Regions from separate parts of the Pseudomonas sp. GD03842 genome, predicted to be linked through region 1. Evidence: predicted binding sites of a transcription regulator. Region 1 holds the regulator's gene; the other holds the start of a gene.
The links. The regulator sigma-54, encoded in region 1, starts transcription at its own class of promoters, with help from an activator protein. The targets are predictions, from matches to a motif close to ANTGGCATNNANNTTGCTNT.

Region 1 (8,455 bases):
CGCCCCATCAGGCGAACGCGATCCATCAACGACTTTCTGCGCATCAGCGCTTCCCCAAAAGATCTTCGCGAAAATCCGGCGCCGGATAGTGAAAAGGTACAGGGCCGTCTGGATCCCCTGTCATGAACTGGCGAATGCGCGGGTTATCCGACTGCATCAATTCCTGCGGCGTTCCCTGCCCCAGAACCTGACCGTCGCCGACCACATAGAGATAGTCTGCAATGCTCGCGGTTTCGGCCAGATCGTGAGAGACGACGACACTGGTGATGCCGAGCGCATCGTTGAGCAGGCGAATCAACCGAACCAGCACCCCCATGGCGATCGGGTCCTGGCCCACGAAGGGTTCGTCATACATGAGAATCTGCGGATCGAGAGCGATGGCGCGCGCCAGCGCGACCCGGCGCTTCATGCCGCCCGACAGTTCGTCGGGCATCAACTCGACGGCACCGCGCAGCCCCACCGCCTGCAATTTCAGCAGCACGATGTCGCGAATCATGTCTTCCGGAAGCTGGGTGTGCACGCGCAGGGGAAACGCGACGTTTTCAAAAACATCGAGATCGGTGAACAGTGCACCGCTCTGAAAGAGGACGCCCATCTGTTTGCGCGCATCGAACAGATCGCTGCGCGACAACTTCGGCAGGTTCTGGCCATTGACCCAGACCTCGCCGGCACTGGGACGCAGCTGTGCGCCCATCAATCGCAGCAGGGTGGTCTTACCACTGCCCGACGGCCCCATGATGCCGGTGACCTTGCCCCGGGGGATGCGGATATCCACATTATTGAAGATGCTGCGCGTGCCGCGCTTGAAGGACACTCCCTTCAGCTCGACCGCGTAGGCGTTATCGGCGCTCATCTAAACTCCTTGCGATGCAGCCTGCCTCTCAGAGATCGCGTCGTATTCGATCGACACTCCGCCTGGAGGGGCCGAACAAGCCGCGGACTATAACACCGCTGTCGTACGCCGCCCAAGCGCCAACTTGGTCAGTTGTAATTTCAGCGAAATATTTCATGGCCCGTGGAAATTTCCTTCCAACGTCAGCGCAATTGGGTGACAAGCGCTGAAGGAACAGTCGTTTCGATAAACAAAGAACTGCGATGAGGCGTGAGGGTTTTCAACATTGTCGCTATAATCGCCGCCTTTTCACCCGACCGACCCTTTTCAGACATGACCAACCCTCGCGACCTGATCCAATCCGCCCAGTGCACCATCCGCCTCGAAATCGAAGCGGTCGAAAGTCTGCTCGCGCACATTGACGCGGACTTCGTCAGTGCCTGCGAGATGATTCTCGCCAGCAAGGGCCGGGTGGTGGTCGTCGGCATGGGCAAGTCCGGGCACATCGGCAAGAAAATCGCCGCCACCCTGGCCAGCACGGGTACCCCTGCCTTCTTCGTGCACCCTGCCGAGGCCAGCCACGGCGACATGGGCATGATCACCGGCGAGGACATCATCCTGGCCTTGTCCAATTCAGGCACGACTGCCGAAATCGTGACGCTGTTGCCACTGATCAAACGCCTGGGCATCCAGCTTATCAGCCTGACCGGCAACCCCGAATCCGCTCTGGCCAAGGCCGCAGACGTCAACCTCAACGCACGCGTGGAGAAAGAGGCCTGCCCGCTGAACCTGGCACCCACATCGTCGACCACCGCAGCGCTGGTCATGGGCGATGCGCTGGCCGTGGCACTGCTCGACGCTCGCGGCTTTACCGCCGAGGACTTCGCCTTCTCGCACCCGGGCGGCGCGCTGGGTAGACGCCTGCTGCTGAAGGTCGAGCACGTCATGCACACGGGGGACGCGCTGCCAAAAGTCGCCCGTGGCACGCCGCTGCGCGACTCGCTGATGGAAATGACCCGCAAGGGCCTTGGCATGACGGCCATTCTCGAAGCGGATGGTCGTCTGGCCGGGATCTTCACCGACGGCGATCTGCGCCGCACACTGGATCGCGACATCGACCTCCGCAACGCGTCCATTGACGAGGTGATGACCGTCCATGGCAAGACGGTGCATCAGGAAATGCTCGCCGCCGAAGCCTTGAAGATCATGGAAGACAACAAGATCGGCGCCTTGATCGTGGTCGATGAGAACGACCACCCTATCGGCGCCTTCAACCTTCAGGACTTGCTGCGCGCGGGAGTCATGTAAGTGAGTGACGAAATGAACGAACTGATGCAACGCGGCAAGAAAATCAAACTGGCTGTCTTCGATGTCGACGGCGTCCTGACGGACGGCCGCCTGTACTTCCTTGAAGATGGCAGTGAATTCAAGACGTTCAACACACTGGATGGTCAGGGTATCAAGATGCTGATCAATTCCGGCGTGACTACCGCTATCATCAGCGGACGCAAGACGCCTGTCGTGGAGCGCCGCGCCAAGAACCTGGGCATCGCGCACCTTTATCAGGGCCGCGAAGACAAATTGGTGGTGCTCGATGAACTGCTCGAGCAATTGAACCTGAGCTACGAACAGGTGGCCTACCTGGGCGATGATCTGCCGGATCTGCCGGTGATTCGCCGCGTCGGTCTGGGCATGGCGGTTGCCAACGCGGCCGGTTTCGTCCGCGAACATGCGGACGGCGTCACCCAGGCACGCGGCGGCGAAGGCGCTGCCCGGGAATTCTGCGAGTTGATCCTGAGCGCTCAGGGCAACCTCGAAGCGGCCCACGCCGCCTACTTATAGAAGTGCAATTATGCTGAGTAAACGGATTCGTACATTTCTGACATTCGGTGTCCTTGCCGCACTGCTTGCAGCGGCGGGCTACTGGAACATCAGCCCGGAAAGCTTCATGGACCAACCCAAGCCGGCCGTGGACGAAAGCGCGATCGACTACTATGCGACGAACGCCCACAGCATCCAGTACCTGGAAGACGGCTCGGTCCAGTACGACCTGACGGCGGACAAGGTGGAGCACCTCAAGGCCACAGACGTGACACTGATGACGACGCCTGTCCTGGCGATGTACCGCGGAACGGAATTTCCGTGGCATGTGAAAAGCGTGCGCGCTGAAGTCTCACCTGGCGGCGACCACGTCGAGCTGATCGACGATGTGCGCATCAACCGCACCGACGAAAAGAACCGCACCACGATCATCACCAGCACCCGCATGACCGTCTTCCCTCAGAAGCAATATGCGGAAACCGCGCAACCCGTTAGAATCGACGGATTTAACGGCGTGAGCACCGGTACGGGTATGAAGGCCTATCTAAAAGAAAGCAGGATTCACCTGCTATCGAATGCAAGAGGACAGTATGAGGCTCCTTAAAACCCTCCCTATTTTGCTCGGCTTGGGCGCAGCACTGGGAAGCGTGAGCGCCTGGGCTCTGCCGAACGATCAGGATCAGCCTATCCGTATCCAGGCCGACGACGCCCAGCTGGATGATAAACAAGGCATCGCCACCTACACCGGGAATGTGATCATTACCCAAGGCTCGATGAAGGTCACCGGCAACAAGGTGACCATGACGCGCACTCCGGCGGGCGACATCGACGTCGTGACTTCCGTGGGTAACCTTGCGTATTTCGAACAGCTGCAGACGGCAGGTGATCCGAAACCCGTTCAGGGCTGGGGCGTAACGATTCAGTACCATGCTCCGCAAAACCGGGTCGTGCTGATCGACAAGGCCAAGGTTGTCGACAAGGACAACAACACCACCCAGGGCGAGAAGATTGTCTATGACACCGTGCGCAAGCTGGCGAGCGCCGGCCGCGCCAACGGCAGCAAGGTCACCGAATCGCGCCCTCGCGTCGACATGGTGATCCAGCCGAAAAAGAAAACCGACCAGCAGAAGGCCCAGTAATGGCAACGCTGAAAGCCCAACACCTGGCCAAGTCCTACAAGGCTCGCCAGGTCGTCCGTGACGTCAGCCTGTCCATCGACAGCGGCCAGATCGTTGGCCTCCTGGGGCCGAACGGCGCAGGCAAGACGACCTGCTTCTACATGATCGTCGGCCTGGTGCAGGCCGATCAGGGCCGCGTGCTGATCGACGATCAGGATGTGAGCCATCAGCCCATGCACGGTCGCGCCCGCGCCGGTATTGGCTATCTGCCGCAGGAAGCCTCGATCTTCCGCAAGCTGTCGGTCTCGGACAACATCATGGCCATCCTCGAGACCCGCAAGGACCTCGACCGCGCCGGGCGTCGCAAGGAGCTGGAAAGCCTGCTCCAGGAATTTCACATCACCCACATCCGCGACAACCTGGGCATGAGCCTGTCGGGTGGTGAGCGCCGCCGTGTGGAAATTGCACGGGCCTTGGCCACCTCCCCCAAGTTCATCCTGCTGGACGAACCTTTCGCCGGTGTCGACCCTATCTCCGTTGGCGACATCAAGCAGATCATCCACCACCTGAAAGCGAAAGGCATCGGCGTTCTGATCACTGATCACAATGTCCGTGAAACGCTCGATATCTGCGAAACAGCCTACATCGTTAACGATGGGCAGCTCATCGCAGAGGGTGATGCCGAAACGATCCTTGCCAACCAATTGGTGAAGGAAGTGTACCTCGGCCACGAGTTCCGCCTTTAAAAGGCCGATGACGAGCGGGTGGCGAGTGAACGCAGCATGCGGCTCATCGCCAACCTCGCATTAACTGCCATCACACTCTAGGCAAACGAGCCGCTTTCAGGCATATAATTTGCTTAGTTTGGCGCCTCGGCGCCTCGTAGTGGATGGCGCGAGCGCGCCGGCGAATAAGGTATTAAGCCCCTGCCATGAAACCTTCGCTAGTCTTGAGAATGGGCCAGCAGCTGACGATGACGCCGCAGCTGCAACAGGCCATCCGCTTGCTCCAATTGTCGACGCTGGATCTTCAACAGGAAATCCAGGAGGCATTGGAATCCAACCCCATGCTGGAACGCCAGGAAGAAGGCGACGATTTCGACAACGCTGATCCCATGGCCGATAACGTCGAAGCCAAGCCAGCTGCCGACGTTCAAGAACCGACATACCAGGAATCTTCGACCACCACGGTCGACAATCTCGAAGACGGCGAATGGGGCGACAGCGAACGCATTCCCAACGAACTGCCCGTCGATACGGCGTGGGAAGACATCTACCAGACCAGCGCCAGCAGCCTGCCAAGCAACGATGACGATGAGTGGGACTTCACCACCCGCACCTCGGCGGGTGAGAGCCTGCAAAGCCATCTGCTCTGGCAGTTGAACCTGGCGCCCATGTCCGACACCGACCGCCTGATTGCCGTCACGCTGATCGACTGCATCAACAACCAGGGATATCTGGACGAGTCGCTGGAGGAATTGCTCGACGCATTCGATCCAGAACTCGACATCGAACTGGACGAAATCGAAGCCGTCCTGCACCGCATCCAGCAGTTCGAACCGGCTGGCGTCGGTGCTAGGACGCTGAGCGAATGCCTGCTGCTGCAATTGCGCCAGCTTCCGGTGAAGACCAAGTGGTTGGCCGAAGCCCAGCGACTGGTCAGCGACTACATCGATTTGCTGGGCAGCCGCGATTACGCGCAATTGATGCGCCGGATGAAAATCAAGGAAGACGACCTGCGTCAGGTCATCGAGCTGGTTCAGAGCCTCAATCCCCGCCCCGGCTCGCAGATCGAGTCGACCGAAGCCGAATACGTCGTGCCGGACGTCATCGTGCGCAAGGACAACGAACGTTGGCTGGTCGAACTCAACCAGGAGGCAGTGCCGCGCCTGCGGGTGAATCCTCAGTACGCCGGTTTCGTGCGTCGCGCCGACACCAGTGCGGACAACACCTTCATGCGCAATCAGTTGCAGGAAGCGCGCTGGTTCATCAAGAGCCTGCAAAGCCGGAACGAGACCCTCATGAAAGTGGCGACCCAGATCGTCGAGCATCAGAGGGGTTTCCTGGAATACGGCGACGAGGCAATGAAACCCTTGGTGCTGCATGACATCGCAGAAGCGGTGGGCATGCACGAATCGACGATTTCACGCGTGACCACGCAGAAATTCATGCACACGCCCCGTGGCATCTATGAACTGAAGTACTTCTTTTCCAGTCACGTCAGCACCTCCGAAGGCGGTGAATGCTCGTCCACGGCGATCCGCGCGATCATCAAGAAACTGGTTGCCGCGGAAAATCAGAAAAAGCCGTTGAGCGACAGCAAGATCGCTGGTTTACTGGAGGCACAAGGCATTCAAGTGGCGCGTCGCACCGTCGCCAAGTATCGCGAATCTCTCGGGATAGCGCCTTCGAGCGAACGTAAGCGACTGATGTAACGCCACAGCCACAGCGTTCCAGTGGCAGGCATCCAAGCCTGCCTCTTAATGCACTGGCAACGAAGGAGAAGCTGTATGCAAGTCAACATCAGTGGACACCAACTGGAAGTCACCAAGCCTCTGCGCGAGTACGTCGAGCTGAAGCTGAAGAAGCTCGAAGGGCACTTTGACAAGATTACGAACGTGCAGGTGACGATGGCCGTCGAGAAGCTCAAACAGAAGATCGAGGCCACCTTGCATATCCCTGGTGGAGAGGTGGTTGCCATTGCGGAACATGACGACATGTACGCGGCGATCGACCTGCTCACGGACAAGCTCGACAGACAATTGCTCAAGCATAAGGAAAAGCAGCAAAGCATCCTCAAGGGTGCGGCAGCTCGCTGATACTCCCCATCCATGATCCGACTTGAAAACATCCTGACCCCTGGCCGTTCCTTGGTGAACGTGCCAGGCGGCAGTAAAAAAGCCGTACTGGAACAGATCGCCAGACTGATCGGGCAGCAAGTGCCCGAGTTCGACTGGGAAACTGTGTACGAAAGCCTCATTGCCCGCGAAAAACTGGGCTCGACCGGTTTCGGAAACGGCATCGCCATTCCGCACTGTCGGCTCAAGGGATGCAGTGCGCCGGTCAGCGCGGTGCTCCATCTGGAGCGGCCTGTTGACTTCGATGCCATCGACGGCGCGCCTGTAGACCTGCTTTTCGTCCTGCTCGTGCCCGAAGCGGCAACCGATGCTCATCTGGAGCTGCTGCGCCAGATCGCCAGCATGCTCGATCGCGCCGACGTCCGCGCCAGCCTGCGCGCGGCCAAAAGTAGCGATGAGCTCTACAACGTTGTGCTCCACGTCCAGAACGGCCACTGATCATGCGCATGATCATCGTCAGCGGTCGCTCCGGCTCTGGCAAGAGTACGGCCCTCGATGTTCTTGAAGACAGCGGCTTCTACTGCGTCGACAATCTGCCGGCCGGGCTGCTGCCCGAGCTCGCCGAACGCGCATTGATCAACACTGAACTGGCCGAACCGCTGCTCGCGGTCTCCATAGACGCGCGCAACCTGCCGAGCCATTTGACCCGCTTCCCGCGCATGCTCGAAGAGGTCCGTGGCCGACATATTCGCTGCGACGTGCTGTTTCTGGACGCTGAAGAATCCACCCTTCTCAAACGCTTTTCCGAAACCCGTCGCCGTCACCCCCTGAGTAACGCGACACGCTCGTTGGCCGAGGCCATCCGCGACGAAAAAACGCTGCTAGGGCCGATCATCGACCTCGCCGACCTGACCATCGACACGACTCACCTGAACCTGTATCAGCTGCGCGACACTTTGAAGTTGCGACTGCTGAACAAACCTGAGCCCGGCACGGCTTTCCTGATCGAGTCGTTCGGATTCAAGCGGGGAATGCCGGTCGACGCCGACTTGGTGTTCGATGTGCGCTGCTTGCCCAATCCCTACTGGAAACCCGAACTGCGCGAGCAATCCGGGCTCGATCAGCCGGTTGCCGACTACCTTGCAGCCCAACCCGACGTCGAAGAGATGTTTCAGGACATCGCTTCCTATCTGACCAAATGGTTGCCGCGCTTCGCCGCCAGCAATCGAGCTTACGTCACCATTGCCATTGGCTGCACCGGCGGGCACCACCGCTCCGTCTACCTGACCGAACGTCTCGGCCAGGTGCTGCAGCAATCGCTCAAGAATGTTCAGGTCCGCCACCGCGACCTCAGCTGAAAGGACCCTTCACGCGATGCCCGCTCACCAAATCACCATCATCAACAAGCTGGGCTTGCATGCCCGGGCTGCCGCCAAATTCGTCGGCGTTGCCGGCAAGTATCCCTGCCAGATCCGTGTCGGCCGTTCTCCCGACAGCATGGTCGACGGCAAAAGCATCATGGCCGTCATGATGCTCGCTGCGGGGAAAGGCACCGAGATTCACCTTTTGACCGAGGGACAAGACGAGCAGGCTGCCCTGGAGGGCCTGATCGAGCTTATCAACAACAGGTTCGATGAGGGTGAGTGACACCAGTGGCCCTTGAGCTGTTCGCCCTCCCCGCTTGACGCTTTGAAACCTGCACTATTGCCGATTCTTCATCGTCTGAATGTGTCCCACCGCATACCTTCGCACATCAATTCGCCAAATTGGGATCCCTATACTTGATCATTCAAAGTGGTGGATCTTTAATTCATCGCTTTGAAACACCTCGTCGCTCATCGCCCAGCTCGATCTTGGCAGGCCTGAGCAACAGCTCGACTCCAGACT
Region 2 (8,455 bases), on a different contig from region 1:
GAAACCCAGAGTTTCAGCGGCTACATCTGGCCGGAATTGCTGGCCGTGCATCCTGATCAGCAACCCATCGAGCGGACCTCGATGAACTCCTGGGAAGACAAGAAGCTGGTCGATGCCGTGAAGGCGACCGGCCGCAAGAAGCTGATCATCGCCGCGCTGTGGACCGAGGTCTGCCTGAACTTCCCGACGCTGGATGCACTGGCTGAGGGGTACGAGGTGTATATCGTCACCGATGCGTCGGGCGGCACTACCAAAGAAGCGCACGACATGTCCGTACAGCGCATGATTCAAGCGGGCGCTGTGCCGGTAACCTGGCAACAAGTGCTGCTCGAATTCCAGCGCGACTGGGCTCACAAGGAGACCTACGACGCGGTCATGCAACTGGTGCTGGAGCACAGCGGCGCCTACGGCATGGGTGTCGATTACGCCTACACCATGGTGCACGGCGCCCCACAGCGCAAAGTGAACTGATCACACTGGGAAAACGCAGATCCCCACACCCGACGGCGGACTTAAAACCACGCCCTCGGGTGTTTTGTGCAGGGCGCTGGACGGTCATTCTTAGTGTTGCCGAGGCTCGAGCTCACCGGAAAACAACTCATCTTCGGCATCCGGCGCAACCGGAATGGCATGTTCTTCCGAGGCCCATGCCCCCAAGTCGATCAGTTTGCAGCGGTCAGAACAGAACGGCCGGAATTTGCTCTCAGGCGTCCATTCCACCGGGGCTCCGCAGGTTGGGCAATTGACGGTCATTGGTTGGCTCATCAGCGGCCTCCACGCAAAGTTAAATAAAAGTGATGCAACCGCTCGACTTCGCTTCGCAGCCAAGCTGGGTCGCGGTCATTGACGATCACGTCGTCCGCACGGCTCAAACGTTCCTCACGACTGGCTTGGGCATTCAGGATCGCCCGGACCTGCGCTTCGTTGGTCTGGTCGCGCAACAGCGTGCGTTGGATCTGCACCGCTTCAGGCACATCGATGACCAGCACCCGCTGCACCATCTGATGTTGGGTCGTCTCCAGCAAAAGGGGGGAAACAAGAATCGCGTAAGGTGACTCAGCGCGCGCCAGATACGCCCGGATTTCCTCGCGGATCAGCGGATGCAGCAACCCTTCCAGCCAGACTCGCTGCTGCGGTTCCTGGAAAATCAGTTCGCGCAGCGCTGCGCGATCAAGCGTCCCATCGGCTTGCAGAACGCTCTGCCCAAAATGCTCCGCAATCTGTGCAAGAGCAGGGCGACCAGGTTCCACCACCCAGCGCGCCGCCTGATCGGCGTCCACCAGGTGGATACCCAGATCGACGAAACATTGCGCTGCCGCACTCTTGCCGCTGCCAATGCCGCCTGTCAGGCCGAGAATCCAGGGTTGTGCTACGGAAGAGGTCATCTGAAACCGGCGATCTGCAGATACGAAGTCGTTATTTGATCACCCCAGAGCAATGCGATCCACCCCGCAATGGCCAGATAAGGCCCGAACGGAATCGGCGTGCCGCTTTGCGCGTCGCGTAAACGCAGCAGAATCAACCCCAATACGGCCCCGACGATCGACGACAGCAGAATCGTCAGCGGTAAAATCTGCCAGCCCCCCCAGGCGCCGAGCATGGCCAGCAATTTGAAATCGCCGTAACCCATGCCTTCCTTCCCAGTGACCAGCTTGAACAGCCAGAACACACACCACAGCACCAGATAACCCGCAACGGCGCCCCACACCGCGTCGCTCAATGTCGCAAACAACCCGAAGGCGTTTACGATCAACCCCAACCACAACAGCGGCAACACGATTGCGTCCGGCAACAACTGGTGGTCGGCATCGATCAGGCTCATCGCCAATAGCCCCCAGCTCAACACCAACACCGCCCCCGCCTGCCAGCCGAAGCCGAAATGCCAGGCCACGAACGCGGACAATACCCCACACCCCAACTCAACCAGCGGATAGCGCTTGCTGATCGGCGCCTTGCAGTTCGAACACTTGCCCCGTAGCACCAGGTAACTGACGACCGGAATGTTCTCCCACGCGCGAATCCGGTGAGAACAGTGTGGGCAGCGGGAATGGGGGAGGATCAGATTGAACGTCTCGCCTTGCGGCTCAGGCGGCAGCGCCAACATTTCCCGCGCCTGAACCTTCCAGTCGCGGAGCATCATCATCGGGAGGCGGTAAACCACCACGTTGAGGAAGCTTCCGACGAGGAGGCCTAATACGAAGGTGCAAAAAACGAAGGCCAGCGGGGAGCTGGCCAGGAGGTCGGGGAGGGACATGTTAAACGACGTTTCCGAGCTGGAAGATGGGAAGGTACATCGCGATTACCAGGCCGCCCACGATGACACCGAGAACTGCCATGATCATGGGTTCCATCAGGCTGGTGAGGCTGTCGACCATGGTGTCGACTTCTTCTTCGTAGTAAGTGGCAACTTTATCAAGCATAGAATCAAGCGCGCCGGACTCTTCACCGATCGCGGTCATCTGCACCGCAAGCATAGGGAAGACACCAGTGCTGCGCATGGAGAAGTTGAGTTGCATGCCGGTAGAAACGTCTTGCTTGACCTTCTGCACCGCATTTCTGAATACGACATTGCCGGTCGCGCCTGCTACGGAATCGAGTGCGTCAACGAGAGGTACACCGGCGGCGAAGGTCGTGGCGAGCGTTCGGGCATAGCGGGCGACTGCTGATTTATAGAGCAACGGGCCGATGACCGGTATTTTGAGCAACGCACGGTCAACTTGGTCGCGAAACTTAGCTGAAGTTTTGTAGGCCCGTTTGAAAGAAAAGAACGCAACGACAATCGCCAGCACAAAGATATACCAGTAGCTTTGGACTGCCTCTGACAGGCCTATCACCATGAGCGTGAATGCAGGGAGTTTTGCACCGAATCCGGCAAACACTGACTGGAATTGCGGGACGACCTTGATGAGCAAGATACCCGTGACGATGAACGCGACGATCACGACTGCGATCGGGTAGGTCATGGCTTTTTTGATTTTGGATTTCAGCGACTCTGTTTTTTCTTTGTAGGTCGCAACCCGATCAAGCAAGGACTCCAGCGCCCCCGCCTGCTCACCGGCATCAACCAGATTGCAGAAGAGGTCATCGAAATAGAGGGGCTTTTGTCTTAAAGCTGTTGCAAAGCTATGACCCGCAGCGACTTCTTGCTTGATGTCATCTACCAATTTGCGCATGTTGGGATTCGCAGATCCTTCGCTGATAATGTCGAAGGACTGCAGTAAAGGGACGCCGGCTTTCATCATCGTCGCCATCTGGCGGCTGAAGAACGCGATATCCAGCGGTTTGATCTTCTTCCCCGAACCGAAGATCGACACCGATTTTTTTCTGACCTTCAGTGGGTTGATGCCTTGCTTGCGCAACTGCGCTTTGACCAAGGCGGGGTTATGACCGTTGATCTCGCCTTTTTGCTTGGCTCCCTTTCTGTCCAAACCCTCCCACACGTATACGCTGACTTTTACTGCTTTGGTCGCCATGCTTAATCCTTGGTCACCCGATTGATTTCCTCAAGGCTCGTCAAGCCTTGCATGGCCTTGAGCAGGCCAGAGGTGCGCAAGTCATTGAAGCCGTCTTTGCGCATCTGCTCGGAAATTTCGATGGAGTTGCCCTCCGCCATGATGATGCGCTCCAGGGCTGGCGTACTTTTGACCACTTCATAAATCCCTACACGGCCTTTGTAGCCCGCATTGCACTGCTCGCATCCCACTGGAGAGTAAAGCTTGAACGAGCCAATTTTCGACTCCGGGAAACCTTCGGCAACCAATGTTTCGCGGGGTATCTCGACCTCTTTTTTGCAATGGGGACATAGCTTGCGGGCGAGCCGCTGGGCGATGATCAGGTTTATTGCCGTTGCAATATTGAATGCAGCGACACCCATGTGATGCAGGCGGGTGAGGGTTTCCGCGGCGCTGTTGGTGTGCAACGTTGAAAGCACCATGTGCCCAGTTTGCGAGGCCTTGATGGCGATTTCGGCGGTCTCCAAGTCGCGAATCTCGCCCACCATGATGACATCTGGATCCTGACGCAGGAACGCACGCAGTGCCTGCGAGAAGTCCATACCCTGCCGAGGGTTAACGTTGACTTGGTTGATACCCTCAAGGTTGATCTCGACCGGATCTTCTGCTGTTGAAATGTTGATGTCCGGTGTATTGAGAATATTCAAGCCGGTGTAAAGCGACACCGTTTTGCCCGAACCTGTTGGGCCCGTGACCAAGATCATGCCTTGTGGCTTGCTCAGTGCGTCCAGATACAAGGCTTTCTGTTCCGGCTCGTAACCCAACGCGTCAATGCCCATCTGGGCGCTGGTCGGGTCCAGGATCCGCATGACAATTTTTTCACCCCACAGCGTGGGAAGCGTGTTGATCCGGAAATCAATTGCGCGATTCTTGGATATCCGCAATTTGATACGGCCATCCTGTGGTTTACGCCGTTCGGAAATATCGAGGCCAGCCATCACTTTCAGGCGAGCGGCGATACGGCCTGCTAGTTGAGTCGGAGGCTTGGCGACCTCATGAAGAATGCCATCGGTGCGCAGACGAACACGGAAAACCTTTTCGTAAGGTTCAAAATGTAGGTCAGATGACCCCAAGCGAATGGCGTCCATCAACATCTTGTTGACGAAGCGAACGACAGGGGCGTCGTCAGCGTCTTGGCCGCCAATCGATGCCTCTTTGCTTTCGTCTACGGTTTCAATTTCCAGCCCTAGATCAACATCCGCTAGGTCGCCCATGCCTGTATGGGAATCGAAGAGTCTGTCGATTGCCAGCGTAAGTTTATCGTCCTCAACCAAGATCGCTTCAGTATTGAGTCCGGTACTGAACTGGATGTCAGTGATGGCTTGATGATTCGTGGGATCCGATATTCCTATGAATAATTTGTTACCCCGACGCCACAAGGGTAGCGCGGAGTGCTGGCGGACCAGCTTTTCGCTAACCAGCCCCTTCGGTTGGCCGTCTTTGTCCAGAGTGTTGAGGTCGAGAAAGGGCAGTCCAAATTGCTCAGACGCCAGTTCCGCGAGGGTTAAGCTTTTGACTAGCTTGCTCTGCACCAAATAGCTGACCAAAGAGATCTTTTCGCTCCGAGCCCGTTGAAGGGCCTGCTGAGCATTTTTTTCGTTCAAGAGTTCGGCCACTACCAGTTGCTTGGCCAAACCTGTGAGCACGACATCATTCATCGAAACCACCAAACACGGACAGTGGTTGGTTTATAGCGCAGTCGAGCTTTGCTGCCAATTAAACGGAGCAAGGGCTGACAATATTTGTCACTTTTTGATCAAAATTGTAGGTGTTTCGTCGTGCCACCGAACCCCAGTTCACAGAACATTCCTCATTTAGAGTTGGCATGAGATATGCGTGGTTGGCACCGTGCAAGACCAAAAAATTGACGATTGGAGAAGTACGTTATGCAGTCACAAAAAGGTTTCACTCTTATTGAGTTGATGATCGTAGTTGCGATCATTGGTATCCTCGCTGCTGTCGCGATTCCTGCCTATCAGAACTACACACTGCGCGCCCAAGCTAGCTCCCTATTGGCGAGTCTTGATTCAGCCAAGGTTGCAGTTGCGGAAAACTGGAGCCAAGGCCTGACCGGAACGTCTCTTTGCAACGCTTCACCAACTGGTACGATCGCGAACTGTACTGGCAGCGGCACTCTCACCGCCTCCCGCACAAACCCAACGGTCAGCGTGACGTTAGTCCCTAGTACTGCTAACGCCTCTGTGACCGGCGGGAACATCTCTTGGACTTGTACGGTGAGTCCTGCTACTGCGAACCCAGGCAGCGCTTGTACTGGCTCTTAACAATCATCGTTCAAAAAAGGCGCACATGTGCGCCTTTTTTAATATCCTAATAGGGCGTCCTCTAGTTGATTGCGAGTTTTCGTTTAGAAAGCGGATATTGGGCTGTTATTGGGCTTCTTCTATTGATGCCTATTACCGTCCCGTATCTTTATGGTCATGATTGGCAGCGGTTAGTTCAGGTTGTTATCGCGGTTATAAGCTTGATCGCTATAATTATTCAGCGGAAAACTTCGGTAGAGGGGGCGCCAAAAGCGTTCGATTCAGTAGGTATTCTATTTGCGGTACTGCTGTGTTTGGCTCTGTCTTCATGTTTGCTCGCGGATCAGCCATATTGGGCTTTTTGTGAAGTGTCGCTGATGATTGGGTGTTATACTATTGCTTATTGTGTGGCGCATTCAAGATTACAAGTTGGTCGTTCAATAGATAATTTTCTGATTGCAGTCGTGTTGATTTCTTGTTGTGCCAAAACCCTGCAATTTATCGTGTCGGTGCTGGCCGGTTACACCAGTTCGGCCCAGACTCTAGACCTGGATTTGCTGCTTGAAGGATTTTCCAATCGCCGTTTTTATGGCCAGTTTCAGACCCTTACTTTGCCGCTTTTGGCGTGGCCGCTCATTCTCTCCGACGTAAAGCGCCCTGTCATAAAATGGATTTTCGTATTGCTTGTCTGCTGGTGGGTTATCGCAATTGTGGGGGGGACGCGTGGTACTTGGCTAGGCATGGCAGTCGCCGCTATTTTTGTAGGTTGTTTGGGTAAAGCTGGCCGACGATGGGCTTTGTGGCAACTAGGTGCAATGCTTTCAGGTTTGGGCTTGTATTACATTGTTTTCGTCTTGATGACCGATGCTGTCGGCATATCACTTGTGAACACTGCGGGCGGTCGCCTAACTACTTCCCTTTCTGCTAGGGACATTATCTGGCATCAAGCGTGGGAAATGATTAAGGCGCGACCTTTACTAGGTTTCGGTCCGATGCATTTTTCCAATATCCCTAACCCCATTGCCGCACATCCGCATCAAATATTTCTGCAGTGGGCTAGTGAATGGGGAATCCCGTCTACTCTGCTAGTGGGGTTTTTAATGCTTCGAGGAATGCGCTCGGTCTTATGGAAAATAAGAGCTGATCGCGCATCGGATGATCCTCTCAATCTTCTGCGGATATGTTTATTCGCCAGTTTAGTCGGCTCCCTTACCCAGGGGATGGTGGATGGGGTGATTGTCATGCCCTATTCGCAACTGTGGCTAGCAATTGTAACCGGGTGGCTTATGGGAATTCACAGGATTAGCAGTGACCACCGACCTAGTAATGGTCGGTTGCGGCAGCTTGGGCTCGCTGCGGCATTTCTTGCTGTTGGATTTCTTGGCTATGTGACGGTTCACGACTTCCCGACTCTTCGGTTGCGTAACGAGCAATATGCACATGACTTTGGAGGGAATTTCCAACCCCGGTTCTGGATGCAAGGCGTCATCGCGTCCAAGCCTCAGTAAAGCTTGCCGCCAATGGAGTGTCCTGATAGCTTCCATCACCATGCCGAAATAGCTCAGTCGGTAGAGCAGCGCACTCGTAACGCGAAGGTCGCAGGTTCGATTCCTGTTTTCGGCACCATTTCCCACCGGCGCGATGGATGGCAACTCTCAGCTTGGAAAGGGTGAGGTCCTCGCGTTTGCTCACCAAGGTTTCGCGACTTTTCTCAGCCGTCAAAAAGAAGGTCGAGTGGATTTTTTCTATAGGTTAACGTTTCTGCCATCGTTGAATTGTGTAAAAAACCTCCCTGGATTTTTCACCTGTCAGGTCCGATGCTAATGGAACTGGTGCAGCGCCAGATGCTGCTCAAGCGTCTTACGCCATTGATGATGCAGTGGGGCGTGACGGCGTATTCGGCGGCAGTTTCGTTAGGGCTTTCTGTGCTGTTCGCAAGGAGCATGGGGTCAAGCGCCTTCGGTCATTACACCTACATTTACGTGCTGGCGAGCGTCCTCGTGCTGGCCCAGGATGCCGGGTTTAATACGCTTCTGCTTCGCGAGCGGGCTGCGCCTTCTGCAAGTCTGCGATCTCATTGCAGCCAGCTTCCTACTGTCGCGGTGTTGCACCTACTCGTTACCACCGGCCTGTTCATCGTCTTCGCAGGTGTCTGTTCCAACTGGATCGATGCTCCCTCGCTGATGTCCGGTATCGTATGCTTCGCCGCAATTATGCTGATGCAGTGGCAGTCATCATGGTTGAAAGGGTCGGGAAAATTTGAGCGCGATGCCGTATTTCTTTTCTGCAGTCGTACTGTCAGCGCAATATTTGTTTTGGTTGCGGTACTCACGATCGGCCCTTCTCCATCTGTGATATTCCTTGCATGGAGCGCAGGCTTGCTACTGTCGTTGGCGCTGCATTACAGGCACTTCCCGACGCTAGCAGCCATCGAGTGGCAATTCCCAACGTGGGCCTATCGCAGCTCGCTGACCTTTTTTGCAGTTGGTCTCGCCTCTACCCTCTATCATCAGATAGACATCATCATTTTGAGAAACCTGCTGGGGGAAATTCCGGCCATCGGTCACTATGCAGTCGCTACGCGTATCCACGACGGATTGATGTTGCTCGCGACACCCGTTGTATTGATGTTGTTTCGACGCATGAGAGTATTGGCTATGCAGCCAGGAGCGGGTAACCGTT

Region 2: the regulator sigma-54 is predicted to act here: its motif matches at 5,332-5,351, upstream of N5D61_RS16595 (pilin).

Annotation. Positions count from the first base shown of each region.
Region 1 is NZ_JAOCEA010000004.1:214,452-222,906, reverse strand. It holds gene mlaE (lipid asymmetry maintenance ABC transporter permease subunit MlaE) at 1-44, opposite strand, end outside; gene N5D61_RS08120 (ATP-binding cassette domain-containing protein) at 44-853, opposite strand; gene N5D61_RS08115 (KpsF/GutQ family sugar-phosphate isomerase) at 1,166-2,140, shown strand; gene N5D61_RS08110 (HAD family hydrolase) at 2,153-2,674, shown strand; gene lptC (LPS export ABC transporter periplasmic protein LptC) at 2,685-3,257, shown strand; gene lptA (lipopolysaccharide transport periplasmic protein LptA) at 3,244-3,792, shown strand; gene lptB (LPS export ABC transporter ATP-binding protein) at 3,792-4,517, shown strand; gene N5D61_RS08090 (RNA polymerase factor sigma-54) at 4,703-6,205, shown strand; gene raiA (ribosome-associated translation inhibitor RaiA) at 6,281-6,589, shown strand; gene ptsN (PTS IIA-like nitrogen regulatory protein PtsN) at 6,602-7,066, shown strand; gene rapZ (RNase adapter RapZ) at 7,069-7,926, shown strand; gene N5D61_RS08070 (HPr family phosphocarrier protein) at 7,943-8,215, shown strand.
Region 2 is NZ_JAOCEA010000011.1:64,610-73,064, forward strand. It holds gene N5D61_RS16565 (hydrolase) at 1-471, shown strand, start outside; gene yacG (DNA gyrase inhibitor YacG) at 562-765, opposite strand; gene coaE (dephospho-CoA kinase) at 765-1,385, opposite strand; gene N5D61_RS16580 (A24 family peptidase) at 1,382-2,254, opposite strand; gene N5D61_RS16585 (type II secretion system F family protein) at 2,256-3,473, opposite strand; gene pilB (type IV-A pilus assembly ATPase PilB) at 3,476-5,170, opposite strand; gene N5D61_RS16595 (pilin) at 5,399-5,794, shown strand; gene N5D61_RS16600 (O-antigen ligase family protein) at 5,860-7,281, shown strand; tRNA gene N5D61_RS16605 (tRNA-Thr) at 7,324-7,399, shown strand; gene N5D61_RS16610 (polysaccharide biosynthesis C-terminal domain-containing protein) at 7,597-8,455, shown strand, end outside.